2 regions of the Kitasatospora sp. NPDC087861 genome follow, and region 1 is predicted to be linked to the other one. Evidence: predicted binding sites of a transcription regulator. Region 1 holds the regulator's gene; the other holds the start of a gene.
The links. The regulator HrcA, encoded in region 1, represses chaperone genes, less so after heat shock. The targets are predictions, from matches to a motif close to TTNGCACTCNGNNNNNCNGAGTGCNAA.

Region 1 (14,072 bases):
CGACGCACATGATCGGCGCGGCCACCATGAGCGTGAAGCTCATCAGGGCCAGCATCTGGACCTGTTGGACGTCGTTGGTGGTGCGGGTGATCAGCGAGGGGGCGCCGAACTGGCCGACCTCGCGGGCGGAGAAGCTCTGCACGCGGTCGAAGACGGCGGCGCGGAGGTCCCGGCCGAAGGCCATCGCGGTGTGGGCGCCGTAGTAGACGGCGCCGATCGAGCACAGCGCCTGGATCAGGGTGACACCGATCATCACCCCGCCGACGCGCAGGATGTAGCCGGTATCGCCCTTGACCACGCCGTCGTCGATGATGTCGGCGTTGAGCGTCGGCAGGTAGAGCGCCGCCAGGGTGGACACCAGTTGGAGCACCACGAGCAGGGCGATCGGTCGGGAGTATGGGCGCAGGTACGCCCGGAGCAGTCTGATCAGCACTTGCACACTCTTGTCGTCGGCGGGTGGATTCGCATCCCAATTCTCGTTCTTTGGTGCACTCGTACAGACGATTCCCAGGGTGTGAACCGGAGGTTTGTCCAGCCCTTTGCCGAATCGCCCGGTGGGCCCGGTTGCGCGGTTCACCCGGGGTCCTGGCGGGGTCGTCGAACGGGCACCGGCGCCGTGGCGGTGTGCCGACGGTCCGTGCCCTCTTACGGAATGACCGATTTCCCCCTAGGCTGCTGATTGCCCCCTTGTTACTCGCCGGTACCGTCCGGGTTACCCGGGGGCCCGGCGACCGCCCCCCACGGGCGCCGCGACAATCCCTCAGACGGCCACCCGCCCCCGGAGGTCCTCGTTGAGTTCCGCGCAGTCCCTGATCGACTCCGGCAGTGCCGACATCGTCGCCGGGCGTCCCGCCTCCGTCGCCCACCTGTTCCTGGAGCGGGTCGCCGCCACCCCGAACGCCGAGGCCTACCGCTACCCGGCCCCGGTCGACGAGCACGCCGCGGACGGCGCCCCCGGCGCCGAGCAGTGGCGCTCGCTCACCTGGGCGCAGACGGCGGCCCGGGTCAAGGCGGTGGCCGCCGGCCTGATGGCGCTCGGCATCCAGCCGGAGGACCGGGTCGCGCTGGCCTCCTCCACCCGCGTCGAATGGATCATCGCCGACCTCGGGAACATGTGCGCGGGCGCCGCCACCACGACCGTCTACCCGAGCACCAACACCGACGAGACCGCCTTCATCCTCTCCAACTCCGGCTCCAGGGCGCTGTTCGCGGAGAACGCCGCCCAGCTCGCCAAGGCCGTCGACCAGATCGAGCAGCTGCCCGAACTGCGGACCGTCATCCTCTTCGACGCCCCCGAGAGCACGGCCCCCGGGAGCGCGGCCCCCGAGACCGGCGCGACCGGGTCCGGCGCGACCGAGTCCGGCGCGACCGCGACCGAGGTCCCCGGGACCGCCGGCCTCGCCCTGCTCACCCTCGCCGAACTGGAACAGCGCGGCGCCGAGTACCTGGAGCAGCACCCGGACGCGGTCGAGAAGGCGGTCGCCGCGCTCGACAAGGAGCAGCTGGCCACCCTCATCTACACCTCCGGCACCACCGGCCGCCCCAAGGGCGTGCGCCTGGTGCACGACTGCTGGGCGTACGAGGGCCGGGCTCAGGAGGCCAGCGGGCTGCTGCGCTCCGACGACGTCCAGTTCATGTGGCTGCCGCTGTCGCACGTGTTCGGCAAGACGCTGATCTCCGGCCAGATCGCCACCGGCCACGTGATGGCCGTGGACGGCCGGGTCGACCGGATCATCCACAACCTGCCGGCCATCCGGCCGACCGTCATGGCCTCGGCGCCGCGCATCTTCGAGAAGGTCTACAACGGCATCGCCGGCCGGGCCCGGGCCGAGGGCGGCGCCAAGTACAAGATCTTCCGCTGGGCCGCCAAGGTCGCCCGCGAGCACGCCCGGGCCGTCCAGGAGAGCCGGATCGCCACCGGCACCGGAACCGCCCCGCTGGGCCTGCGGCTCCAGCACACCGTGGCCGACAAGCTGGTCTACGCCAAGATCCGCGCGGCCTTCGGCGGCCGGCTGCGCGGCGCCGTCTCCGGCAGCGCCGCGCTCGCCCCCGAGATCGGCTTCTTCTTCCTCGGCGCCGGCGTGCCGATCCTGGAGGGCTACGGCCTCAGCGAGACCAGCGCCGGCTCCTGCGTCAATCGCGAGGAGGACGTCCGGATCGGCACGGTGGGCCGCGCGCTGCCCGGCACCGAGGTCCGGATCGCCGAGGACGGCGAGATCCTGCTGCGCGGCCCCGGCGTCATGCGCGGCTACCACGACCTGCCGGAGAAGACCGCCGAGGTGCTGGAGGCCGACGGCTGGTTCCACACCGAGGACATCGGCGAGCTCGGCCCCGACGGCTTCCTGCGGATCACCGACCGCAAGAAGGACCTGTTCAAGACCTCCGGCGGCAAGTACGTCGCGCCCAGCGAGGTCGAGGGCAGGTTCAAGGCGGCCTGCCCGTTCGTCAGCAACATCCTGGTGATCGGCAACGGCCGCAACTTCTGCACCGCGCTGATCGGCCTGGACGAGGCGGTCATCATGCCGTGGGCCGCCGAGCACGGCCTGGCCGGCAAGTCCTACGCCGAGGTGGCCGCCGACCCGCAGGTGCACCAGCTGATCGACGGCTTCGTCCGGCGGCTCAACGCCGACCTGCAGCGCTGGCAGACGATCAAGAAGTTCCACCTGCTGCCGCGCGATCTCGACATCGAGCACGGCGAGCTCACCCCGAGCCTGAAGATCAAGCGCCCGGTGGTCGAGCGGACCTACGCGGACGCCGTCACCGCGATGTACGCGGGCGCCAACGAGGCCTGAGCCGCCCCGCCCCCGTACGGCTCACCGGTTCGGGTGAGCCGTACGGGACAATGGGGTCATGCCCTCCGCACTCCCCGACGGCGAACCGGTGCCGTCCGACGGTTCCCTGCCCGCGCACGCCCGCACCGGTCTCGGGCAGCGGCCGTTCGGCTTCTACCTGCACGTGCCGTACTGCGCCAGCCGCTGCGGCTACTGCGACTTCAACACCTACACCGCCACCGAGCTGCGCTCCTCCGGGGCCGTCGCCTCCCAGGAGACCTACGCGGACAACGTGGTCGCCGAGATCCGGCTGGCCCGCAGGATCCTCGGCCCCGTGGACCTCCCGGTGCAGACCGTCTTCCTCGGCGGCGGCACCCCCACCCTGCTGCCCGCCCGCGACCTGGTGAAGATGCTCGCCGCACTGCGCGAGGAGTTCGGGCTCGCCGACGGCGCCGAGGTCACCACCGAGGCCAACCCGGAGTCCGTCGACCCGGCCTACCTGGCCGAGCTGCGCGAGGGCGGCTACAACCGGGTCTCCTTCGGCATGCAGAGCGCCCGCCCGCACGTCCTGCAGCTGCTCGACCGCCACCACACCCCGGGCCGCCCCGAGGCCTGCGTCGCCGAGGCCCGCGCCGCCGGCTTCGACCACGTCAACCTGGACCTCATCTACGGCACCCCCGGCGAGTCCGACGACGACTGGCGGGCCTCCCTGGACGCCGCCATCGGCGCCGGGCCCGACCACGTCTCCGCCTACTCCCTGATCGTCGAGGACGGCACCAAGCTCGCCGCCCGGGTCAAGCGCGGCGAACTGCCGATGATCGACGACGACGTGCACGCCGACCGCTACCTCATCGCCGAACAGGCCCTCAGCGCCGCCGGTTACTCCTGGTACGAGGTCTCCAACTGGGCCACCACCCCCGAGGGCCGCTGCCGCCACAACGAGCTCTACTGGACCGGCGCCGACTGGTGGGGCGCCGGCCCCGGCGCGCACAGCCACGTCGGCGGCGTCCGCTGGTGGAACGCCAAGCACCCCGCCGCCTACGCCCAGGCCCTCGCCGAAGGCCGCACCCCGGCCCTGGGCCGTGAGGTCCTCGCCGAGGAGGACCGCCGGGTCGAGCGCATCCTGCTCGAACTGCGCCTCGCCGAGGGCATCCCGCTCACCCTCCTCACCGACACCGGCCGCCAGGCCGCCGCCCGCCACCTCGCCGACGGCCTCCTCGACCCCGACACCCACGCCGCCGGCCGCGCCGTCCTCACCCTCCAGGGCAGGCTGCTGGCCGACGCGGTCGTACGTGACCTGGTGGACTGACATTCGTTGACGTGGGTGTCAGCCGTCGGAGGGAGCGTGGGATGACCGCCATCGATGATCGGATGACCGGGATCTTCGAGAACCTGGAGGTGCCGGAAGGCGTCAAGGCCGAGCTCATCAGGGGGGAAATCGTGATGACGGCCGGGCCTGACATGGTCCACAACCTCATCGTCCTGGCGATTCAGCACCAGCTTCCGTACGGTCGGTGGCGTCCCCTCACGACCCAGGACCTGGGGATCCCCGGCCAGGCGAGCGAACCCCAGCCCGACCTGGTCGTCTTCGAACGCGGGGCGGTCGAGGAGCACGGACGACTGCTGCCGTCGCCTGCCGTCACCCTGGTGGTCGAGGTGGTGTCGAAGACCAGTGTCGATCGTGATTACCGGACCAAGCGGGAGCTCTATGCCGAGGGCACCGTCCCCGCGTATCTGATCGTCGACCCGATCAAGGGAGTCTGCGTGCTGCTGACCGAGTTGGGCAAGGATCCCGGGTCCGGGCTCCCGAGGTACATGTCCGAGCGGACCAGTAAGTTCGGCGAGCCCGTCCCCGTCGGCCTGCTCGATGTCGATCTGGACACCACGGACTTTCAGCAGTACGTCTGACCTACCTCACCCCGGGAGCGTCACGAAGTCGATCAACTCCTCGACGCGGCCCAGGAGCTCCGGCTCCAGGTCCTTGTAGGTGTCGACCTTGGAGAGGATCCGCTTCCAGGCGGCGGGGGTGTTCACCGGCCAGCCGAGGCGGCGGCAGACGCCCTCCTTCCACTCCTCGCCGCGGGGGACGGCGGGCCAGGCGGGGATGCCGACGGAGGAGGGCTTCACGGCCTGCCAGATGTCGATGTAGGGGTGGCCGACGACCAGGACGGCGTCGCCGGTGACCTGGGCGGCGATGCGGTGCTCCTTGGTGCCGGGGAGCAGGTGGTCGACCAGGACGCCGAGGCGGCGGCCCGGGCCGGGGGCGAAGTCGGCGACGATCGCGGGCAGGTCGTCCACGCCCTCCAGGTACTCGACGACCACGCCCTCGATCCGCAGGTCGTCGCCCCAGACCCGTTCGACCAGCTCGGCGTCGTGCCGGCCCTCGACGTAGATCCGCGACTCGCGGGCGACCCGGGCCCGGGCGCCGGGGACGGCGATCGAGCCGGAGGCGGTGCGGCCAGGCGCCCGCGAGGGGGCCGGGCCGGTCGGGCGCACCAGGGTGACCACCCGGCCCTCCAGCAGGAAGCCGCGCGGCACCAGCGGGAACACCCGGTGCTTGCCGAAACGGTCCTCCAGGGTGACGGTGAACCCCTCGGCGGTCCGCTCGCACCGCACCACCGCGCCGCAGAAGCCGGTCGCCGCCTCCTCCACCACCAGGTCCCGCTCGGCGGGCACCTCCGGGGCGGGCTGCTGCCTCTTCCACGGCGGGGTCAGGTCGGGTCCGTACTGGCGGCTGTGCATGCAGGTGACTATAGGCAGCGGCAGCGCCCGAGGATCGGACGGCCCGTCACAGGCCCGGCGCGCCCCAGACCGGGAACCAGCGGCTGAGGTCCTTCTCCAGCCGCAGGTCGTTCCCCAGCAGCGCGTTGACCTGCAACTCCAGCGGGCTGTTGCGCCGCTCCCCGCCGCCGGGCATCGGGGCGAAGGGGTAGAAGGTGCCGCGCTTGTAGAGGTAGACCAGCGCCAGCGACTGCCCCTGCCCGTTGCGGAAGGCGACCAGCGAGCAGAGCAGCTGGGGTCCGAAGCCGTTCGCCTCCAGCTCGCTGTTGACCGCGTGCAGGTCGTTCACCAGCTCCGGCAGCTCCTCGGGGGTGTGCCGGGCGAGCAGCCAGGAGTAGCCGTAGCCGTCCTTGGAGGCCTCCACCGGGACGCCGCCGCGCTCGGTGTCGGCGTCCAGCAGCGCCCGCACCTGCTGCTCGACCTGCCCGAAGGCCGCGCCCTCGACGGCGGCGAAGCAGACCGAGCCGAGGCCGGTGGGGGTGAACCCGGCCCCGGCCTCCAGGGTGAGGGCGGCGGACGGTACGCCGAACAGCTGGTCGAGGTCGGGCTTGACGGGCTTGGTGCGCCCGAACAGGGCGTCCAGGATTCCCACGGCGGTCCTTTCAGGAGGGTGCGGGCGGAGTCGGGCGGAGCGGCGGAGGGGGGAGTCAGCGGCCGAGCTGCTCGGAGATCTTCGCCAGCTGCTCCAGCCGCTTCTCCAGCGTCGGGTGGGTGGAGAACAACTGGGCGGCGGTCTCCCGGGCGCTCAGCGCGGGGGCGAAGTAGAAGGCGTTGTAGGGCTGCGCCTGGCGCAGGTCCTTGCTGGGGATGGCGGCGATCTGCCCGGTGACCTTGGTGAGCGCGGAGGCGAGGGCGCTGGGGCGGCCGGTGAGCTGGGCGGCGGAGCGGTCGGCGGCGAGTTCCCGGTAGCGGGAGAGCAGCCGGGTGAGCAGGAAGCTGATGGCGTAGACGACCATCGACACCAGCGGGATGACCAGGGCGGCGATCGCCGCGTTCTGGTCGTTGTTGTTGCGGCCGCCGCCCATGAACCCGCCGTACATGGCGATCCGGGTCATGGCCCCGGCGAGGACGCCGAGGAAGCCGGCGATGGTCATCACCGCGACGTCCCGGTGGGCGACGTGGGACAGCTCGTGGGCGAGGACGCCCTCCAGCTCCTCGGGTTCCAGCCGGCGCAGCAGGCCGGTGGTGACGCACACCACGGCGTTCTGCGGGTTGCGGCCGGTGGCGAAGGCGTTCGGCATGTCGTTGTCGGCGACCGCCACCCGGGGTTTGGGCATGTCCGCCAGCGCGCAGAGCCGGTCGACGGTGCCGTGCAGTTGCGGGTACTGCTCAGGGGTCACCTGGTGGGCGCCCATCGCCCGTTCGGTGATCTTGTCGCTGAACCAGAACTGGGCCACGAACAGCCCGCCGGAGATCAGGACGATCAGTGGCCAGGCGCCGCGCAGCAGCACGATCAGCAGGCCGGTGAAGCCGACGTACAGCAGCCCGATCACGAACATCGTCACGACCATGCGGCCGGTCAGGCCGCGGTCGGGCGCGAAACGGGTGTGCTGGCCCGAGCTCGACATTGCTTGCTCCTCCATTCGCCGTCGCTTTCGATGCTGCCACCCGGACGGCCCCGCGGCACCACCCCCGCGCCGGGAACTGCGGGCAGGATCACTCCGGCCGGGCCGTTCCTGCCGTTGGGCCCGGGCCTTACACTGGCAGGTACGGTTTTGGCACTCGGGTATGACGAGTGCCAAGGCGGGTCCCGGAACCGGGTGTCCCGGAACGGGCAGCAGCATGTGCGACACAAACGGACAACGCGCGAAGACGGAGGTGTGTGCCCCATGGCCGGTGAGGTTCGCCAGCTCGACGACCGCAAGCTGGCCGTGCTCCGCGCGATCGTCCAGGACTACGTGGGGACCGAGGAGCCGGTCGGCTCCAAGGCCCTGGTGGAGCGGCACAACCTCGGGGTCTCCCCGGCCACCGTCCGCAACGACATGGCGGCGCTGGAGGAGGAGGGCTACATCCACCAGCCGCACACCAGCGCCGGGCGCATCCCCACCGACAAGGGGTACCGCCTGTTCGTCGACAAGCTTGCCGAGGTCAAGCCGATGAGCGCCCCCGAGCGCCGGGCGATCCGGCACTTCCTGGACGGCGCCGTCGACCTGGACGACGTGGTCGCCCGGACGGTGCGGCTGCTCGCCCAGCTCACCCGGCAGGTCGCGGTGGTGCAGTACCCCTCGCTGTCGCGCTCCACCGTCCGGCACATCGAGCTGGTCGCGCTGGCCCCGACCAAGGTGATGCTGGTCCTGATCACCAACACCGGCCGGGTCGAGCAGCGGATGGTGGACTGCCCGGGCCCGGTCGGCGAGACGGTCCTGGCGGACCTGCGGGCCCGGATCAACGCGCGGGCCGTCGGCCAGCGGCTGCCGGACGTGCCGGGCTTCCTGGAGGAGCTCCCGGCGGGTTTCGAGCAGCCGGACCGGCCGACCGTCAGCACCGTCCTGGCGACGCTGTTCGAGGCGCTCGCCGAACAGAACGAGGAGCGGATCATGCTGGCCGGCACGGCCAACCTGACCCGCTTCGGGCACGACTTCCCGCTCACCATCCAGCCGGTGCTGGAGGCACTGGAGGAGCAGGTCGTCCTGCTCCGCCTCCTGGGTGAGACCGCGGACGCCGCGATGACGGTCCGGATCGGGCGGGAGATCGCCTACGAGGGGCTGAATTCCACCTCGGTGGTCTCGGTCGGCTACGGTTCGGGCGACGAGAGCGTGGCCAAACTGGGTGTGATCGGTCCGACCCGGATGGACTATCCGGGCACAATGGGGGCGGTGCGAGCGGTGGCACGGTACGTGGGTCAGATCCTGGCCGAGTCGTAGCAAACAGTCGCTGTCGGTCATCTGACGGCGACATCCCAGTCGCAGCACTACTACAGGCGGAACAAGCGGAGCATTTGGTGGCCACGGACTACTACGCGGTACTCGGCGTCCGACGGGATGCGGGGCAGGACGAGATCAAGAAGGCGTTCCGGCGCCTGGCACGCGAACTGCACCCGGACGTCAACCCGGACCCGAAGACGCAGGAGCGGTTCAAGGAGATCAACGCCGCCTACGAGGTGCTCTCCGATCCGCAGAAGCGGCAGGTCTACGACCTCGGCGGTGACCCGCTCTCGCCGGGCGGCGGGGGCGCGGGCGGCTTCGGCGCGGGCGCGGCGGGCTTCGGGTTCTCCGACATCATGGACGCCTTCTTCGGCGCCGCGGCCGGCCAGCGCGGCCCACGCTCGCGCACCCGCCGCGGCCAGGACGCCATGATCCGGCTGGAGATCACCCTGGAGGAGGCCGCCTTCGGCACCACCAAGGAACTCCAGGTCGACACGGCCGTCACCTGCACCACCTGCAGCGGCGAGGGCGCGGCCCCCGGCACCTCCGCGCAGACCTGTGACATGTGCCGCGGCAAGGGCGAGGTCTCCCAGGTCACCCGGTCCTTCCTGGGCCAGGTCATGACCTCCCGCCCCTGCCCGCAGTGCCAGGGCTTCGGCACCGTCGTGCCGACCCCGTGCCCGGAGTGCGCCGGCGACGGCCGGGTCCGCGCCCGCCGCACCCTGACCGTCAAGATCCCGGCCGGTGTCGACAACGGCACCCGGATCCAGCTGGCCGGCGAGGGCGAGGTCGGCCCCGGCGGCGGCCCGGCCGGCGATCTGTACGTCGAGATCGCCGAGACCACCCACCCGACCTTCCAGCGCCGCGGGGACGACCTGCACTGCACCGTCACCATCCCGATGACGGCCGCGGCCCTCGGCACCCAGGTGCCGCTGCAGACCCTGGACGGGCTGGAGGAGGTCGACATCCGGCCCGGCACCCAGTCCGGCCAGTCGATCCCGCTGCACGGCCGGGGCATCACCCACCTGCGCGGGGGCGGCCGGGGCGACCTGATAGTGCATGTCGAGGTGCAGACGCCCGGCAAGCTCGACGCCGAGCAGGAGGAGCTGCTGCGCCGGCTCGCGGTGCTGCGCGGCGAGGAGCGGCCGTCCGGCCAGTTCGCGCCGGGCCAGCAGGGCCTGTTCTCGCGTCTGAAGGACGCGTTCAACGGCCGGTAGCCGTCCGCGTGGGGGTGCCGGGGCTCTGCCCGGCACCCCTTTCGCGTTCCCGATCCGCCCCCACCACCGGAGGTTCCCCGCATGACCGCCCCCGTCTTCGTCGTCGAGACCGAGCGGATCGCCGCCGCCGCACCCGGCTCCGTGGTGCGCCTCGACGGGCCGGAGGGGCGGCACGCGGCCGCGGTGAAGCGGCTGACGGCGGGCGAGGCGGTGACCCTGGCCGACGGGCTGGGCCTCGGGGTGGACGGGACGGTCGCCGAGGTGCTCGGCAAGGACGCGGTCGACGTCACGGTGGCGTCCGTGCGCCGGGAGCCCGAGCCGGCGCCGCGGATCGTCGTCGTCCAGGCGCTGCCCAAGGGCGACCGCGGCGAGCTCGCGGTGGAGACCATGACCGAGGTCGGCGTGGACGTGGTGATCCCGTGGGCCGCCTCGCGCTGCATCACGCAGTGGAAGGGCGACCGGGGCGCCAAGGCGCTCGCCAAGTGGCGGGCCACCGCCCGGGAGGCCGGCAAGCAGTCCCGCCGGCTGCGCTTCCCCGAGGTGCGCGAGCCGGTGACCACCCGGCAGCTGGCGCCGGTCCTGGCGGGGGCGGCGTTCGCCGCCGTGCTGCACGAGGAGGGCGCCGAGCCGCTGGCGCTGGCCGCGCTGCCCGAGGGCGGGGACGTGGTGCTGGTGGTCGGCCCGGAGGGCGGTGTCTCCCCGGAGGAGCTGGCCGCCTTCGCCGAGGCGGGCGCGAAGCCGTACCGGCTGGGCCCGTCGGTGCTGCGCACCTCCACCGCCGGGGTGGCCGCCGGCGCGCTGCTGCTGGGCCGTACCGGCCGCTGGTCGTAGCGGGCTCCGGTCGGGGCGGGAGTCCGCGAAAATCGGCCCGCGCGGTGTGCGTGGGTGCCTACGCTGACCGCGTGACGGAACCCCTGAGCACCTCCGCGGGCGCCTATCTGCGCCACCCCCATCTGCACGGCGACCTGGTCACCTTCGTCGCCGAGAACGACGTCTGGCTGGCCCCGCTGGACGGCGGCCGGGCCTGGCGGCTGACGGCCGATCATCTGCCGGTCCACCACCCCCGGTTCGCCCCGGACGGGCGGCACATCGCCTTCACCTCCGCCCGGGACGGCGCGCCCGAGGTGCACGTGGTGCCGGTGGACGGCGGCCCGTCCCGCCGGCTCACCCACTGGGGCAGCGACCAGACCCAGCTGCAGGGCTGGACGGCCGACGGCCGCCCGATCGCCACCACCACCGCCGGCGAGGCCACCCTGCGCCGCACCTGGGCGCACGCGGTGCCGCTGGACGGTGGCGAGCCGGTGCGGCTGCCGTACGGACCGGTCGGCGGGCTCGCCTTCGAGCCGCAGGGCGCCAGGGTGCTGCTGGGCACCGTCAACAACCGCGAGCCGGCCTGGTGGAAGCGCTACCGGGGCGGCCGGGCGGGCAAGCTGTGGATCGGCCGGGACGAGTTCGCGCGGGTGCACGAGGACCTGGACGGCCAGCTCTCCTCGCCGCTGTGGGTGGGGGACCGGATCGCCTTCCTGTCCGACCACGAGGGCGTCGGCGAGCTGTACTCCAGCCTCCCGGACGGCTCCGACCTGCGCCGCCACACCACTTGCCCGGAGGGCTTCTACGCCCGCAACGCCACCACCGACGGCACCCGGGTGGTCTTCCACCGGGCCGGCGACCTGTGGCTGCTGGAGAGCCTGGCGCAGGGCGCCGAGCCGCGCCGGCTGGACGTCCGGCTGGCCGGCCCGCGCAGCGGCCGCCGGCCCCGCCCGGTGTACGCCGCGCACTGGCTGGAGTCCGTCGCCCCCGACCGCACCGGCCGGGCGAGCGCGGTGGTGGTGCGCGGCGGGGTGCACTGGCTGACCCACCGCGAGGGCCCGGCCCGGGTGCTGGACGAGACGCCGGGTGTGCGCGGGCGCCTCGCCCGGGTGGTGCCGGGCGAGGACGGCGCCCAGGGCGTGCTCTGGGTGTCCGACGCCGAGGGCGAGGACGCCCTGGAGTTCGCGCCCGCCGTGCAGGGCGCCGAGCGCCGCCGGCTGGCGGCCGGCCGGCTCGGTCGGGTCAACTCCCTGGTGGTGTCCCCGGACGGCAAGCAGGCGGCGCTCGGTGTGCACGACGGCCGGGTGCTGCTGGTCGCGCTCGCCGACGGCACCGTGCACGAGCTGGCCCGCAGCGCCGACGGCGAGGTCAGCGGGCTGGCCTTCAGCCCGGACTCGGCCTGGCTGGCGTGGTCGAGCCCGGTGGCGGGCCTGGGCCCCTTCTCGCTGCGCCAGATCGTGCTGGCCAACCTGGCCACCCGGACGGTCGGCGAGGCCACCCAGCAGCGCTTCATCGACACCTCGCCGGCCTTCACCGCGGACGGCCGGTACCTGGCGTTCCTGTCGGTGCGCAACTTCGACCCGGTCTACGACGCGCACGTCTTCGACCTGTCGTTCCCGAACGGCTGCCGCCCGTACCTGATCACGCTGGCCGCCGACACGCCGTCCCCGTTCGGGCCGCAGCGGGCCGGGCGCCCGCTCGGCGGGGAGGAGGACGAGCCGCGCGGCAAGAAGGCGGACGGCGAGGAGGCCGCCGCCGACGCCCCGCCGGTGACCAGGGTCGACCTGGACGGCATCGCCGACCGGATCGTGCCGTTCCCGGTCGAGGGCGGCCGCTTCGACTCGCTGCGGGCCGCCAAGGACGGCGTCCTGTGGACCAGGGCCCCGCTGCTCGGCGAACTCGGCGACGAGGCGGCCTCGCTGGACGAGGAGCGGCCCCGGCCGGCGCTGGAGCGGTACGACCTGAAGAAGCGTCGCGTCGAGCAACTCGTGCAGAGCGTCGACGAGTTCGCGGTCAGCGGGGACGGCGCCCGGGTGGCGGTGCTGGACGAGGGCGAGCTGCGGATCGTCCCCGCCGACCACAAGGCGAGCGGCGAGGACGACGAGGTGACCGTCGACCTGGCCCGGCTGCGGGTCACCGTCGACCCGGCCGCCGAGTGGCGCCAGATGTACGCCGAGAACGGCCGCCTGATGAGGGACAACTTCTGGCGCGCCGACCTCGGCGGCGTCGACTGGGAGGGCGTCCTGGACCGCTACCGGCCGCTGGTGGAGCGGGTCGGCTCGCACGACGACCTGGTCGACCTGCTCTGGGAGGTGCACGGCGAACTCGGCACCTCGCACGCCTACGTGCTGCCGTACGGCCTGCACACCGAACCCGCACGGCGCCAGGGCCTGCTCGGCGCCGACCTCGCCAAGGACGGCGACCGGTGGCGGATCGCCCGGATCCTGCCCGGCGAGTCCTCCGACCCCCGGGCCCGCTCGCCGCTGGCCGCGCCCGGCGTCGCGATCCGCCCGGGCGACGCGGTCCTGGCCGTCAACGGCCGCCCGGTGGACCCGGTCACCGGCCCGGCGCCGCTGCTGGCCGGCACCGCCGGGCAGCCGGTCGAGCTGACCGTGGCCGGCAAGGACGGCACCGACCAGCGCCACCCGGTGGTCGTCCCGCTCTCCGACGAGGAGCCGCTGCGCTACCACGACTGGGTGGCCGGGCGGCGGGCCGCCGTGCGCGAGCTGTCCGCCGGGCGGCTCGGCTACCTGCACGTCCCCGACATGCAGACCACCGGCTGGGCCCAGATCCACCGCGACCTGCGCTCGGAGATGGCCAAGGAGGGCGTGGTCGTCGACATCCGGGAGAACCGCGGCGGCCACACCTCGCAGCTGGTGATCGAGAAGCTGGCCCGCCGGATCATCGGCTGGGGCGTCGCCCGCGACGTCGCCAGCCCGATGCCCTACCCCGGTGACGCCCCGCGCGGGCCGCTCGTCGCGCTCGCCAACGAGTTCTCCGGCTCGGACGGCGACATCGTCAACGCCGCCATCCAGGCGCTGGGGCTGGGCCCGGTGGTCGGTACCCGCACCTGGGGCGGGGTGATCGGCATCGACAGCCAGTACCGGCTGGTCGACGGCACCCTGGTGACCCAGCCCAAGTACGCGTTCTGGGTGGAGAACTACGGCTGGGGCGTGGAGAACCACGGCGTCGACCCGGACGTCGAGGTGCCGTTCGCCCCGCACCAGTGGGCGGCGGGGGAGGATCCGCAGCTGGCCGAGGGCGTCCGGATCGCCCTCGCCGCGCTCGCCGGGACCCCGTCCCGGACGGCCCCGCCGGTGCCCGGGGAGCAGACCGGGGAGTAGGCCGGGGACCGGGCCCGGAGTGGGAGGTCGGGCGGGCCGACTTCCCACTCCGGGCGGCGCGGGGGATGCGGGCCGTGGTCGGGATGCGCCCGGTCCGCCGCGAGCGGCTGCCGGAGTATCAGCAGGCGGTCGGGCGGCTCGGCTAGGCTGCCGCCGTACGGCCCACGACACAACCCGAGGAGAAGCCGATGGCCGGCGAGTCGCAGCCCGACTGCCTGTTCTGCAAGATCGTGGCGGGCGAGATCCCGGCGACCGTGGTGCGCAAGACCGAGCGCATCCTCGCCT
Region 2 (14,072 bases), on a different contig from region 1:
CGTGGGTCTTGACGGTGTCCTCGGACAGGAACAGCTCGCGGCCGATCTCGGCGTTGCTGCGCCCGTGGCTCATGCCCTCCAGCACCTGGATCTCACGCGCCGTCAACGTGGGCGCCGCGCCCATGTCGGGGCTGCGCAGGCGGCGCGGAGCGAGCCGCCAGGTCGGGTCGGCGAGGGCCTGGGTGACGGTGGCCCGCAGCTCGGCGCGCGAGGCGTCCTTGTGCAGGTACCCGCGGGCGCCCGCGGCCACCGCGAGCGCGACCCCGTCGAGGTCCTCGGCGACGGTGAGCATGATGATCCGCGCGCCCGGATCGGCGGACAGCAGCCGCCGGACCGTCTCGACCCCGCCGAGGCCGGGCATTCGGACGTCCATCAGAACGAGATCGGAGCGGTCGGCCACCCAGCGGCGGAGGACCTCCTCCCCGTTCGTCGCGGTGGTGACCCGGTCCACACCGGGTACGGTCGCGACCGCGCGGCGAAGCGCCTCGCGGGCGAGCGGGGAATCGTCGCAAACGAGAACGGAAGTCATGACCGTCGTCCTCCGCAGCTGATCCGCGTCACGTTGAGCCTCCTGGCTGGTACGAACCTCTCCGACACGGCCGATCGGCGACAGACTCCGTGCTGATCGCCTCAACTTCCCCGCGATCGTTCCCGACGTCCGGCGCCCGCTAACCGCCTCCACACTTCCAACGACCGTCACTCGAATGAGTTACGGCCTTCAGGGCCATCTCCACCACTGTACGTGGCCGACCCGTTACCGATCAGCCGCATCGCGGTGCACACGCCGCACTTTTGCCCAGCTCGCGCGCGGTCGGCGTACGACCCGCACACCGGTACGGAGTGTCGTGCGCCCCCCGGCCACCCGATTGCCACGCCCGCACCCGGCGAACTCATTGCCCACTTTGCCCGCTTTTATAGCTTTCGTATGGTCATTGACTGTTGTGCCACTCTGTGGGTGACTTGTCCATGGAGTTGCCGTAAGTCATATTTCCAGGTGTCCACACCAGTGCATCGACGCCCCGCCGCGCCGCCCAGCAGCAGCCCGCTGAGCGCCGGCCCACGGCCGACGAGCCTCTGAAGGGAATGAGCCATGGCAGATTTCTCCCGCCTCCCCGGCCCCAACGCGGACCTCTGGGACTGGCAGCTCTCCGCAGCCTGCCGTGGCGTGGACAGCTCGCTCTTCTTTCACCCCGAAGGCGAGCGGGGGGCCGCGCGCAGTTCGCGTGAGGCCAGCGCCAAGGAGGTCTGCATGCGCTGTCCGGTGATCACCGAGTGCGCGGCGCACGCGCTGGCGGTCCGCGAGCCGTACGGCGTCTGGGGTGGGATGACCGAGGACGAGCGCGAGGAGATGCTGGGGCGCTCGCGGCACCGGCTGGTGGAGGTCCCGCTGACCCCGCCGGCGGTCGCGCAGCACTAGCTCCGCCTCCGTGGCGCGCCGTGAAGAAACGTTTCTTCGCGGCGCCTCAGGCTGTCCAGCCCGGTTCGGGACCCAGGGCCACCCGAAGGCCCCTCCCGACCTCCGGAGCCTGCCCGGCCTCCGGGCCGCCCGGCTCCGGGCCCGCCCGACCGCCGGACGTCAGCGTCCGGCCGCCCCCGCCAGCCGCTCCAGCATCAGCGCCACGGCCGGCACCTCGGCCAGATCCGGCAGGGTCAGCGCGACCACCTGCCGCACCGCCGGCGCCCCCGCGGCGGTCCGCACCGGCACCGTCGACACCCCGTCGGGGCGCACCGACTCCAGCGCCAGCCGGGGCAGCACCGCCACCCCCAGCCCGGCCGCCACCAGGCCGACCACCGCCGGGTAGTCGTCGGTCGCGAAGTCGATCCGGGGCTCGAAACCCGCCGCCGCGCACAGCTCCACCAGGTGCCCCCGGCACTGCGGGCAGCCCGCGATCCACTGCTCCCCCGCCAGCTCCGCCAGCTCCACCGGCCTGCCGCGCCCCGCCAGCCGGTGTGCGGCGGGCAGCAGGCCCACCAGCGGGTCGTCCAGCAGCGGGGTGACCACCAGATCGGACCAGTCGGAGCCGGCGCTCAGCTGCTGCGCCTCCAGGTTGGCCTCGGCCCGGGCCTCGCGCGGCGTCCCGTGCGCGGGCGCCGGCAGCGCGGCGGCCCCGTCGGACTGCGGGTAGCGGAAGGCCAGCGCGATCTCGCACTCGCCGCCGCGCAGCATCGCCAGCGACTCCGGCGGCTCCGCCTCGACCAGCGACACGCACACCCCCGGATGGCTGTCCCGCAGGCGGGCGACCGCGGGCGGCACCAGGGTGGAGCTCGCGGTCGGGAAGGAGACCAGTCGCACCCGTCCGGCCCGCAGCCCGGCGATCGCGGCGATCTCCTCCTCGGCGGCGGAGAGCCCGGCCAGGATCCCGGTGGCATGCTTGAGCAGGACCCGCCCCGCCTCGCTGAGCTGCATGCCCCGGCCGGAACGGACCACCAGCGGGGTGTCCACCGACTTCTCCAGGGCCTTCATCTGCTGACTGATGGCGGGCTGCGTACAGCCCAACTCGCGAGCGGCGGCGGAGAAGGAGCCGGTGCGGGCGACGGCACGCAGAACGCGCAGGTGGCGGGCCTCGATCATGCCTCAGTTATAAGGCAATCTTTGCCAATGGCAAAATTCTACTGATAGTTGAAGGGTCAAACGCCGGGCGCGCCGGAGGCCCGGCCGCACCCCGAGGGGCGCGGACCGGGCCTCCGGTCACCGTCAGGCGTCAGTGCGAGTGGCCGTGACCGTGGGAGTGGCCGTGACCGTTGTCGGCCTCCTCCTCCTTCTTCTCCACCACGAGGGTCTCGGTGGTGAGCAGCAGGGAGGCGATCGAGGCCGCGTTCTCCAGGGCGGAACGGGTGACCTTGACCGGGTCGATGACGCCGGCCTTCACCAGGTCGCCGTACTCGCCGGTGGCGGCGTTGTAGCCCTGGCCGGCCTCCAGCTCGGAGACCTTGGAGGTGATGACGTAGCCCTCCAGGCCGGCGTTCTGGGCGATCCAGCGCAGCGGCTCGTGCAGCGCCTTGCGGACCACCGCGACACCGGTCGCCTCGTCACCCGACAGGCCCAGGCCGTCGTTCAGCACCTTGGCGGCGTGTACCAGGGAGGCGCCACCACCGGCGACGATGCCCTCCTCGACCGCGGCACGGGTCGCCGAGATGGCGTCCTCCAGGCGGTGCTTGCGCTCCTTCAGCTCCACCTCGGTGGCGGCGCCGACCTTGATGACGCAGACGCCGCCGGCCAGCTTGGCCAGGCGCTCCTGCAGCTTCTCGCGGTCCCAGTCGGAGTCGGTGGCGGCGATCTCGCCCTTGATCTGGGCGACGCGGCCGGCCACGGCCTCGGTGTCACCGGCACCGTCGACGACGGTCGTCTCGTCCTTGGTGATGGTCACGCGGCGGGCGGTGCCCAGCACGTCCAGGCCGACCTGGTCGAGCTTGAGGCCGACCTCCTCGGAGATGACCGTGCCGCCGGTCAGGGTGGCCAGGTCGCCGAGGATCGCCTTGCGGCGGTCGCCGAAGCCCGGGGCCTTGACGGCGACCGCGTTGAAGGTGCCGCGGATCTTGTTCACCACGAGGGTGGACAGCGCCTCGCCGTCGACGTCCTCGGCGATGATCAGCAGCGGCTTGGAGGCACCGCCCTGCAGGATCTTCTCCAGCAGCGGCAGCAGCTCCTGGATGGAGGAGATCTTGCCCTGGTTGATCAGGATGTACGGGTCCTCCAGGACCGCCTCCTGCCGCTCCGCGTCGGTGACGAAGTACGGCGACAGGTAGCCCTTGTCGAACTGCATGCCCTCGGTGAAGTCCAGCTCCACGCCGAAGGTGTTCGACTCCTCGACGGTGATGACACCGTCCTTGCCGACCTTGTCGATCGCCTCGGCGATCAGCTCGCCGACCTGGGTGTCCTGCGCGGAGAGGGACGCGACGGCGGCGACGTCGTCCTTGCCCTCGATCTCACGGGCGATGGACAGCAGGTGCTCGGAGACGGCGGCGACGGCCTTGTCGATGCCCTTCTTCAGAGCGGCCGGGCCGGCGCCGGCGGCGACGTTGCGCAGACCCTCGTTGACCAGGGCCTGGGCCAGCACGGTGGCGGTGGTGGTGCCGTCACCCGCGACGTCGTTGGTCTTGGTGGCGACCTCCTTGACGAGCTGCGCGCCAAGGTTCTCGTACGGGTCGTCCAGCTCGACCTCACGGGCGATGGTGACACCGTCGTTGGTGATGGTCGGGGCGCCGAACTTCTTGTCGATGACGACGTTGCGGCCCTTGGGGCCGATGGTCACCTTGACGGTGTCGGCCAGCTTGTTGACACCGCGCTCCAGCGAGCGGCGGGCGTCCTCGTCGAACTGCAGGATCTTCGCCATGTTCCCTATTCCCTCGGGGCTACGACCGGCCCACCGGCCGCCGAACTACGTGAACCAACAACCACGCCCCGGGCCCCTGTCACTTGGGACACGGATCCGGGGCGGGTCGGAACGACTTACTTCTCGATGATCGCGAGAACGTCGCGGGCCGAGAGGACGAGGTACTCCTCGCCCTGGTACTTCACCTCGGTGCCGCCGTACTTCGAGTACAGGACGATGTCACCGACGGCGACGTCGAGCGGCAGACGCTGGCCATCCTCGAAGCGGCCCGGGCCGACAGCCAGGACGACGCCCTCCTGGGGCTTCTCCTTGGCGGTGTCCGGGATAACCAGGCCGGAGGCCGTGGTGGTCTCGGCGTCGAGCGGCTGGACCACGATGCGGTCCTCAAGCGGCTTGATGGCAACCTTGCTGCTGGTGGTCACGTCCGAGCTCCCCTTCGGAGATTACGGGGTTTCTAACGGGTAGGAGCGAACTTGCGAGCCTGCCGTCGCGGGGGTCAGGCACGCGTCTTCGCGTTAGCACTCCCCCACTGGGGAGTGCCAAGGACGACCATAGGCCGGTGTTAGCACTCAGTCAACCAGAGTGCCAACGGCGCGCCCGAGAACCCGCGCCACGGACGGATGGCCGTACGCGTGTACGGTCGGCCCGCCTGTCGGCGGGGCGGATCCGCCGCCCGCCGGGGCGTCCACGGCCCACCGCCGCTGACCGGTCAGAATGGCCCCGTGGACACCGAGAACCTCCAGCCGCTGCTGACTCCCGAGGGCCAGGCCCTGCTCGCCGAGCTGCGCGAGTTCGCGCCCGAGGAGGAGCTGGCCCTGGCCACCCGGCTGCGGCGGGAGCACCCGGCCGAGCTGGTGTCGGCGGCGTTCGGGCAGGCCCGGCTGCGGCAGCGGGCCCGGGCGAAGTTCGGGGCGGACGCCGACCTGATGTACTTCACGCCCAACGGCGTCGAGCAGTCCACCCGGCGCAGCGTGGCCGAGTGGCGGGCGCGGCGGTTCGCCGAGCTGGGCGTCCGGCGGCTGGCCGACCTGTGCTGCGGCATCGGCGGGGACGTGCTGGCGCTGGCCCGGGCCGGGATCGAGGTGCTGGCCGTCGACCGGGACCCGGCGGCCTGCGCGGCCACCGCCGCCAACGCGGCCGCCCTGGGCCTGGCCGACCTGGTCCGGGTGCGCTGCGCGGACGTCGCCGAGGTGGACGTCACCGGCTACGACGCGGTGTTCACCGACCCCGCCCGGCGGACCTCGCGCGGCCGGGTGTTCGATCCGGAGGCGTACGCCCCGCCGCTCTCCTGGGCGATCGAGGCCGGCCGCCGGACCCCGATCGGCGCGCTGAAGGTGGCGCCGGGCATCCCGCACGAGGCCGTCCCGGCGGACGCCGAGGCGGAGTGGGTCTCCGACCACGGGGACGTCAAGGAGGCGGTGCTCTGGTTCGGCACCGAGGCCGCCCGCCCGCACCGCGCCACCCTGCTGCCGCAGGCCGCCAGCCTCACCGGCGGCGACCTGCCCGACCCGCCGGCCGGCCCGGTCGGACGCTACCTGTACGAGCCGGACGGCGCGGTGATCCGGGCCCACCTGGTGGCCGAGGTGGCCGAGCAGGTGGGCGGCCGGCTGATCGACCCGAAGATCGCCTACCTGACCTCGGACGAGCTGGTCGCCACCCCGTACGCGCACGCCTTCGAGCTCACCGACGTGCTGCCGTTCCACATCAAGCGGCTGAAGGCGCTGCTGCGCGAGCGCGGGGTCGGCACGGTGGTGATCAAGAAGCGCGGGATGGCGATCACCCCGGAGGAGCTGCGCCGCCAGCTCAAGCCCTCCGGGCCGAACTCCGTCACGGTGATCCTCAGCCGCACCGACAACGGGCCCCTGATGATGCTGGGGCAGCCGGTCTGACGGCCGTACGGGCCGGGCTACGAGGCGGGCGCCTGGATGTAGTCCTCCAGCCGGGCCACCGAGAAGCCCTGCTCCTGGATCCGGGCCAGCAGGTCGCCGAACATCTGGGTCATCGTGGCGCCCTTGAGCTCCTTCGGGCCGCGGAAGTGCGCCAGGATGATGTCCCCGGACTTCAGCTTCTTGTCCGCCGCCTGGTACTGCATGTCGTGGATCTGCATCGACTCGCGCCAGAGCACGATCGCGCGCGGACCGCACTGCTGCACCGAGTTGTTCAGCGTCGGGGTGTTGGCGCCGTCCCCGAACGGCGGGCGGAACAGCAGCGGGGCGGTGCCGTACTGCTGGGTGAGCGCGGACTGCGCGTCGCAGATCTCGGACTTCTGCTTCTCCGCCGGGATCTTGCTCATCACCGGGTGGTCCACGGTGTGGTTCTGGATGTGGTTGCCGAGCGCCTGGAGCGGCTTGAAGTAGCCGTAGTCGTTCTTGACGATGTCCCGGGTCAGGAACATCGAGATCGGCACCTTGAGCTCGGTCAGCATCTCGACGAACTTCGGGTCCTTCTCGGCGCCGTCGTCGATGGTGATGAAGACGACCTTGTCGGTCGTCTTCACCTCGCTGAACACCGGCACGGTGCCGGTCCGTTCGAGCTTGATGGGCTTGTCGGTGGGCGGCGCGGGGGCCGGTGCCAGCGGCTTGAGGTTCCACTTCGCCCAGGCCGCCGCGTCCGCGCCGGCCGGGGCCGGGGCGGTCGGGGCGGGGGTGCCGGCCGCGCTGGTCGGCGCGGCGGCGCCGGTGGGCCGGGGTCCGGCCGCCGAGGTGCCACCGCCCGCCGGGGCCGCGGCGCCGCCGCCGTTGTCGCCGCATCCGGTGGCCAGGGCCAGCAGGGCCAGCGCCCCCACCGCGTACGTCCTGGTCCTGCTCCGACCGTCCCTGTTCACCGCACCGCGCTCCCGGTTCCCGTCCAGCTTCTTCTCAGCTATGCACGGTAGCGGCCACGGCGGCGGTTCCCGTCCAGGGCCTATTCGACGTGCTCGCTGGTGAAGGACCAGCGGTGCACCGGGCGGCCGAGCAGCTCGGCCGGCGGGTCGGCGACCGGCACCGGCTCGCCGCTCCACCAGGTGATCAGCAGCACCCTCTCGCCGGGCGCACCGAACAGCTCGGCACGTTCCAGCCCGGCCGATCCGCGCACTGCGGGCAGCGCCAACTCCCGTACCCAGGCGGTGAGTTCGGGCCCGCGCCCGGCGGCGGCGAGGGCCTCCCACATCGCGGCGACGGTCACTCGGTGCCGCCGGTGAGGGCCGCGTAGGCCTGGCCGTGGAAGTCCGGGTGGGGCACGTGCACCTCGGTCACCGGCAGCGAGGAGTCCGCGGACAGGTCGAACGCGGACGGGGTGCGGTCACGCCACACCATCTCGGAGCCCAGTGCGGCCACCATCGCGCCGTTGTCGGTGCACAGGCCCGGCCGGGGCACCCGCAGCCGGATGCCGGCCCGGTCGCAGCGCTGCTGGGCCATCTCGCGCAGCCGCGAGTTGGCGGCCACCCCGCCGCCGATCATCAGGTGGTCGACGCCGTTGTCCTTGCACGCCTTGACGGCCTTGCGGGTGAGCACGTCGGTGACGGCCTCCTGGAAGGACGCCGCCACGTCGGCGATCGGCACCTCCTCGCCGGCCCGGCGCTTGGCCTCCACCCAGCGGGCGACGGCGGTCTTCAGGCCGGAGAAGGAGAAGTCGTACGCCGGGTCGTTCCGGCCGCTCAGGCCGCGCGGGAAGGCGATCGCCTTGCGGTCGCCCTCGCGGGCGGTGCGGTCGACCACGGGGCCACCGGGGAAGCCCAGGCCGAGCACCCGGGCGACCTTGTCGAAGGCCTCGCCGGCCGCGTCGTCGATGGTCGCGCCGAGCGGGCGGACGTCGCTGGTGATGTCCTCGCTGAGCAGCAGCGAGGAGTGCCCGCCGGAGACCAGCAGCGCCATCGTCGGCGAGGGCAGCCGGCCGTGCTCCAGCTGGTCGACGCAGATATGCGAGGCGAGGTGGTTGACCCCGTACAGCGGCTTGTCCAGCGCCCAGGCGTACGCCTTGGCGGCACTGACGCCGACCAGCAGCGCGCCGGCCAGGCCGGGGCCGGCGGTGACGGCGATGCCGTCCAGGTCGGCGGCCTTGACGCCGGCGGTGTCCAGGGCGCGCTGGATGGTCGGGACCATCGCCTCCAGGTGCGCGCGACTGGCGATCTCCGGGACGACGCCGCCGAAGCGGGCGTGGTCGTTGACGCTGGAGGCGACCGCGTCGGCCAGCAGCGTGGTGCCGCGCACGATGCCGACGCCGGTCTCGTCGCAGGAGGTCTCGATGCCGAGGACGAGCGGTTCGTCAGCCATGGCGGGTGTCCTTAAGGTCCTTCGGGTCAGTGCTCGGGTGGTCGAGGCGCATCACCAGCGCGTCGACGTTGGCGGGCTGGTAGTAGCCGCGCCGGATGCCCACCGGCTGGAAGCCGTAGCGCTCGTACAGCCGCTGGGCGCGCGGGTTGTCCACCCGCACCTCCAGCAGCAGTTCGGCGCAGCCGCGCCGGGCGGCCTCCCGGATCAGGTCGGTGAGCAGCGCCGCGCCGAGGCCGGCGCCCTGGTGGCGCCGGTCGACGGCGATGGTCTGGACGTCGCCCTCGCCGGCGATCACCATCAGTCCGGCGTAGCCGACGACGGCGCCGTCCGGGGTGGTGGCGACGGTGTAGTGGCGGGTGCCGCCGGAGTGGGTCTCGGCCAGCTCGGACCAGTACATCCCGGTGGACCAGGCGTCCTCGGGGAAGAGCTCCAGCTCCAGCTCCAGCACCGGCGCGATGTCCCACCAGCGCATCGGGCGCAGGGTGGTGCCGTGGTTCACGCCGGGAGCACCGCCTTGTAGCCCGCCGGGACCTGGGCGTCCGGACGGCGCAGGTACAGCGGGACGTTCGGCAGCAGCTCGCGCCCGGCGGCCAGCTCGGCGGCGGCGAAGGCGGCCAGGGCGCCGGCCGACACGTGCTCGGGGCCGTGCGCGCCGGGGAAGGCCTCGGGGTAGAGCAGCGCGCCGGCGCCGACCGAGCACGGCTGCGGGGTCAGCTCGGCCGGGCGGTCCACGCCGGGGCCCTCGGTGCGCCGGCCGTCGGCGTCGTAGGAGGCCCAGTAGACCTCCTTGCGGCGCGCGTCGGTGGCCACCGTGAACGGCTGCCCGGCCAGGCCCTCGGCGCGGGCCTGGTGGGCGATCGCGTCCAGGGTGCAGACGCCGTGCACCGGCAGCCCGAGCGCGTGGCCGAGCGCGGCGGCGGTCACCAGACCGACCCGCAGGCCGGTGTACGGGCCGGGGCCGACGCCCACCGCGATGCCGGTGAGCCGGTGCTTGTCCACACCGGCCGCCCGCAGGACCCGGTCGATCGCGGGCAGGAGCAGTTCGCCGTGGCGCCGGGCGTCGACCTGGTGGGTCTCGGCGAGGACGGCCGTGCCGTCGTGGACGGCGGCGGTGACGGCGGGGGTAGCGGTGTCGAACGCGAGCAGCAGCACGGGGTCAAGGTTAGACCGACGTTGAGCCGACCGGCTGATCGCTCGGGCGTGCTGACCAGGAACACACATCCGGGGCGCCGCTCCCCCGCCGGGCGAACCTGGCACGATGGGGCGGTACGTAAAGGGACGGCGGCGGGAGCAGCACGTGGCGAAGATGGGTCCTGGTGTGGTGGTCACGGGGCTGACCCTGGGGGCCCTGGCGGTGGTGAGCCTGCTGGCTTTCCAGGCCAACGGCGCTCAGGACCGGGCCGGCGGCGCCAAGCCGGTCGCCAGCACCACGACGTCCAGCGGGCCGGCCGCCTCCGCGACGCCGAGCGCCTCGGCCACCCCGACGGTCCCGGCGCTGCCGACCACCTCGGGCACCGGCACGCGGGTGGTCTACTCGATCGGCAGCCACTACGTCTGGCTGGTCGACCCGAAGAAGACCCCGCAGGTCACGGCCGCCTTCCCGGTCACCCCGGGCTCGGTCGAACCGGCCCCGGGCAGCTACGCGGTCTACAGCCGCACCGCCGGCACCACCGGGACGGACGGCCGGCAGGTCGAGCACGTGGTGCGCTTCGCGCAGCAGAACGGCGTGGTGTTCGGCTTCAGCGCGACCGTGGACGGCGCCACGCCGACCGTCGACCCGAAGGCGAAGACCGGCGGCATCCGCAGCGGTCGCCCGGAGGGCCAGCTGCTCTGGGACTTCGCGCCGAAGGACACCAAGGTGGTCGTGATCGCCTGACGCCCCGGCCCGCCGGACGGGCCCCGGGGCAGGCTAGGCCGCGCGGGGCGTTCCGGTCTCCGGTTCCTCGGCTTCCCGGGGCTCCGGCCCGGGCGGGGTGGACACCGCCTCGGCGGCCGCGCAGGCGGCCAGCAGCGCCCGCATCGGCTCCCCCGGAGCGCGGCGGGCGGACTCTCCGGCCCCGGCGCCGTGCACGGCGCGCTCCGGGGCGGGGGTGGTGCTCGACATGGCGCCTCCCTAGTTAGGCAGACCTAACCGCAGCACCCATCCCACCACGCCCGGCACCCCGCCCGCAACACTTACCGACAGCCCGTCGGCAAAAGGGCGCACCGGCTCAGGCGAGCGCCTCCAGCGCGACGCCCGTCCAGCGCGGGCCGACGCCGGTCAGCACCACCCGGCGCGGGTCCAGGTCGTCCTCGTCGGCGGTGTCGCCGAGAGCGCGCTCGATCCGCACCTCCAGCCGGTCCTCGGACAGCCGCTCGACCTTGCCCTCGCCCCACTCGACCACGACCACCGACTCCGGCAGCGACACGTCCAGGTCGAGGTCCTCCATCTCGTCCAGGTCCCCGCCGAGCCGGTACGCGTCCACGTGCACCAGCGCCGGGCCGCCGACCAGCGACGGGTGCACCCGGGCGATCACGAAGGTCGGTGAGGTCACCGCCCCGCGGACCTGCAGTCCCTCCCCCAGGCCCCGGGTCAGCGTGGTCTTCCCGGCCCCCAGCTCGCCGGAGAGCAGTACCAGGTCCCCCGGCCGCAGCAGCGCGGCCAGCTCCCGGCCGAGCCGGCCCATCCGCTCCGGGGTGGGGACGGTGAGAGTGGCGTGCGAGCCCATGCGCGTGTCGTGCCCTTCGTCCGTACCGGCGTTCCGACCACCGGCCGCCCCCGCTACCGTGCCACATCGCCGACCCGGCGTGTGCCGGGCGGCCTCAGGGCGGGGCTCAGGCCTGGTCCAGGACCGCCGGGGGCGGCGGCGCGACGCCGGCGAGTTCGGCGGCCCGGCGCAGCAACGCCGCCAGCTCGTCGTCGACCAGTTCCGGGCGCTCCAGCATCACCAGGTGCCCGGCGCCCTCCACCAGGACCAGCTCCGCGCCGGGCAGCCGCTCGGCCATCGCCTCGCTGTGCGCCGACGGCGTCAGCAGGTCCTTCGTACCGGCCAGCACCAGCGTCGGCAGTCCGTGCAGGGCGGCGAGCGCCGCGTACTTCTCGTGCGCGCCGAACACCGGGTAGAACTCGGCGACCACGTCGATCGGGGTGGCGTCCAGCAGCTGCTCGGCGAACCGCACCACGGCCGGGTCGACGTCCCTCCCGCCGAAGGAGAACTTCCGGTAGAAGACGGAGGTGACGTCCGAACCCAGCCGTCTGGTCGCCTCCACCAGCTCGACCTGGCGGCCCAGCAGCCGCATCATCCCGGGCGCGACCTTCTTGAACAGCTTCGCGCCGGCCGACGGCAGGCCGAGGCTGACCTCGTTCCAGTCCCCCGCCAGCGTGCCGATCAGCGCGACGCCGGCCACCCGCTCGCGGAACAGCTCCGGGTGCTGGTCGGCCAGCGCCATCACCGTCATGCCGCCCATCGAGTGGCCCACCAGCACCAGCGGCCCGGTCGGCGCGACGGCGTCGATCACCGCCTTGAGGTCCCCGCCCAGCTGGTCGATGCTGGCCGGCTCGCCGGCCAGGTAGGAGCGGGAGCGCTCGGAGCGGCCGTGGCTGCGCTGGTCCCAGAAGACCAGCCGCAGGCCCTCGCGCAGCGCGGCCCGCTGGAAGTGCCAGCTGTCCTGGCTGAGGCAGTAGCCGTGGCAGAACACCACGGTCAGCGGCTCGGCGCCGGGGGTGCCGCCGTCCGGCTCGGACCAGCCGGTGCCGTCCAGTTCGACGTACAGCTCGGTGCCGTCCGGCGCGGCCACCGTGCGCGGGCGCCCGCGCAGCGAGCCGTACGGGGCCTCGGCGTCCAGTTCGGCCCGGGCCCGGCGGCGGGTCGCCCGGCCGACGGTCAGCCGCTCGATCGCCACCCCGGCGGCCGCCCCGGCCGCCAACACGCCGACCGAGATCCCGATCACGCCCGCCCGGCTCACCCCGGAGGCCGCGCCGGCCGCCTTGGCCACCGCCGAGACCGGGCCGTCCTCGGCCGCTCCGGCCGTCATGCGGTCAGGCCCTCGATCTGGCTGCCGCCCAGGTAGCGGCGCGGGACCCGGGCGCCGATCCGGGTCACGATCTCGTACGAGATGGTGCCGCAGGCCCGGCCCCAGTCCTCGGCGGTCGGCTCGCCGTGCTCGCCGTTGCCGAACAGCAGCACCTCCTCGCCGATCCCGGGGGTGTCGCCGCCCAGGTCCACGACGAACTGGTCCATCGCCACCCGGCCGGCGACCGTGTGCCACTTGCCGCCGATCTGCACCGGTCCGGTGCCGCTGGCGTGCCGCGGGACGCCGTCGCCGTAGCCGACCGGGACCAGGCCCAACGTGGTCGGGCCCGGCGTCACGTAGTGGTGGCCGTAGCTGACCCCGTGCCCGCCCGGGACGTGCTTGACCAGCGCCAGCCGCGCGGTCAGCGCCATCACCGGGCGCAGCCCGAAGTCGGCCGGCGACCCGACCTCCGGCACCGGCGACAGCCCGTACGCGGCCAGGCCGGTGCGGACCAGGTCGAAGTGGGACTGCGGAAGCAGCAGGGTGGCCGGCGAGTTCGCCAGGTGCCGCACCTGCGGGCGCAGCCCGGCGGCCTCGGCCTGGACCAGCGCGGCACGGAAGGAGTCCAGCTGGGCCTGGATCGACGGGTGGCCCGGCTCGTCGGCGGCGGCGAAGTGCGACCAGACGCCGACCACGGTCAGCAGCCCCTCCGCCTCGGCGCGGCGGGCGGCGGCCACCAGGTGCGGCCAGTCGTGCGGCTGGCAGCCGTTGCGGCCGAGACCGGTGTCCGCCTTCAGATGGACCCGGGCCGCGATGCCGGTCTCCCGGACGGCCGGCAGCAGCTCGTCCAGCGCCCACTGGCCGCTGACCGAGATGTCGAGGTCCGCGCGCAGCGCCTCCCGCCACGGCCCGCCCGGCGTCCACAGCCAGCACAGGATGCGGGCCTGCTCCGGGCGGATGCCCGCGGCCCGCAGCGCCAGCGCCTCCTCGGGCGTGGCGCAGCCGAGCCAGCCGACCCCGTTCGCGACCGCCTCCCGGGCGCACTCGACCGCGCCGTGGCCATAGGCGTCCGCCTTGACCGCGAGCATCACCGCCGAGCTGCCGACGCGCTCGCGCAGTGCGGCGAGGTTGCCACGCAGGGCGGCCAGATCGATCGTCGCCTCGGCCCGTACGCCGTCGGTCAGGGTGGCCGTGCCGGTCGTGTTCGCAGTTGTCATCAGGGTCAGTCTCCCAGACATCCCGGAGTCCTCGCCGAACGGGCCGTCGGCGGGGGCGGCCGACGCCCGGGTCCCGGGCACCGCGCCGACCTGCGGCGCACCGCTCGTCACCCTGTTCCGGACGTCCCCGGACGGCCGATCGGTTCCGCCCCGTCCGCCCGTCCCGCCCCGGCTACGGCTCCCGCACCGCCCGCCACACCGCGGTCAGCGCCTGCGCCACCCCCAGCGCCGTCACCGGCGCGCCCGGGTCGCCCGCCGCGTGACGGCCCGCCAGA

Region 2: a site for HrcA is predicted at 4,897-4,923, ahead of groES (co-chaperone GroES). Genes of this name have one in related genera too.

What each region holds. Positions count from the first base shown of each region.
Region 1 covers NZ_JBIUUS010000004.1:324,644-338,715, reverse strand. Annotated here, with positions in the region: gene ACIOJE_RS08885 (ABC transporter ATP-binding protein) at 1-433, opposite strand, end outside; gene ACIOJE_RS08880 (AMP-dependent synthetase/ligase) at 792-2,792, shown strand; gene hemW (radical SAM family heme chaperone HemW) at 2,851-4,080, shown strand; gene ACIOJE_RS08870 (Uma2 family endonuclease) at 4,122-4,679, shown strand; gene ACIOJE_RS08865 (DUF3097 domain-containing protein) at 4,686-5,513, opposite strand; gene ACIOJE_RS08860 (hypothetical protein) at 5,560-6,144, opposite strand; gene htpX (zinc metalloprotease HtpX) at 6,200-7,120, opposite strand; gene hrcA (heat-inducible transcriptional repressor HrcA) at 7,382-8,416, shown strand; gene dnaJ (molecular chaperone DnaJ) at 8,494-9,633, shown strand; gene ACIOJE_RS08840 (16S rRNA (uracil(1498)-N(3))-methyltransferase) at 9,715-10,464, shown strand; gene ACIOJE_RS08835 (PDZ domain-containing protein) at 10,536-13,787, shown strand; gene ACIOJE_RS08830 (histidine triad nucleotide-binding protein) at 13,976-14,072, shown strand, end outside.
Region 2 covers NZ_JBIUUS010000001.1:532,068-546,139, reverse strand. Annotated here, with positions in the region: gene ACIOJE_RS02545 (response regulator transcription factor) at 1-529, opposite strand, end outside; gene ACIOJE_RS02540 (WhiB family transcriptional regulator) at 1,091-1,417, shown strand; gene ACIOJE_RS02535 (LysR family transcriptional regulator) at 1,577-2,572, opposite strand; gene groL (chaperonin GroEL) at 2,703-4,334, opposite strand; gene groES (co-chaperone GroES) at 4,451-4,756, opposite strand; gene ACIOJE_RS02520 (SAM-dependent methyltransferase) at 5,036-6,223, shown strand; gene ACIOJE_RS02515 (polysaccharide deacetylase family protein) at 6,241-7,158, opposite strand; gene ACIOJE_RS02510 (hypothetical protein) at 7,239-7,484, opposite strand; gene tsaD (tRNA (adenosine(37)-N6)-threonylcarbamoyltransferase complex transferase subunit TsaD) at 7,496-8,587, opposite strand; gene rimI (ribosomal protein S18-alanine N-acetyltransferase) at 8,580-9,059, opposite strand; gene tsaB (tRNA (adenosine(37)-N6)-threonylcarbamoyltransferase complex dimerization subunit type 1 TsaB) at 9,083-9,739, opposite strand; gene ACIOJE_RS02490 (hypothetical protein) at 9,894-10,463, shown strand; gene ACIOJE_RS02485 (hypothetical protein) at 10,497-10,691, opposite strand; gene tsaE (tRNA (adenosine(37)-N6)-threonylcarbamoyltransferase complex ATPase subunit type 1 TsaE) at 10,798-11,295, opposite strand; gene ACIOJE_RS02475 (alpha/beta fold hydrolase) at 11,402-12,601, opposite strand; gene alr (alanine racemase) at 12,598-13,797, opposite strand; gene ACIOJE_RS02465 (NAD(P)H-hydrate dehydratase) at 13,970-14,072, opposite strand, start outside.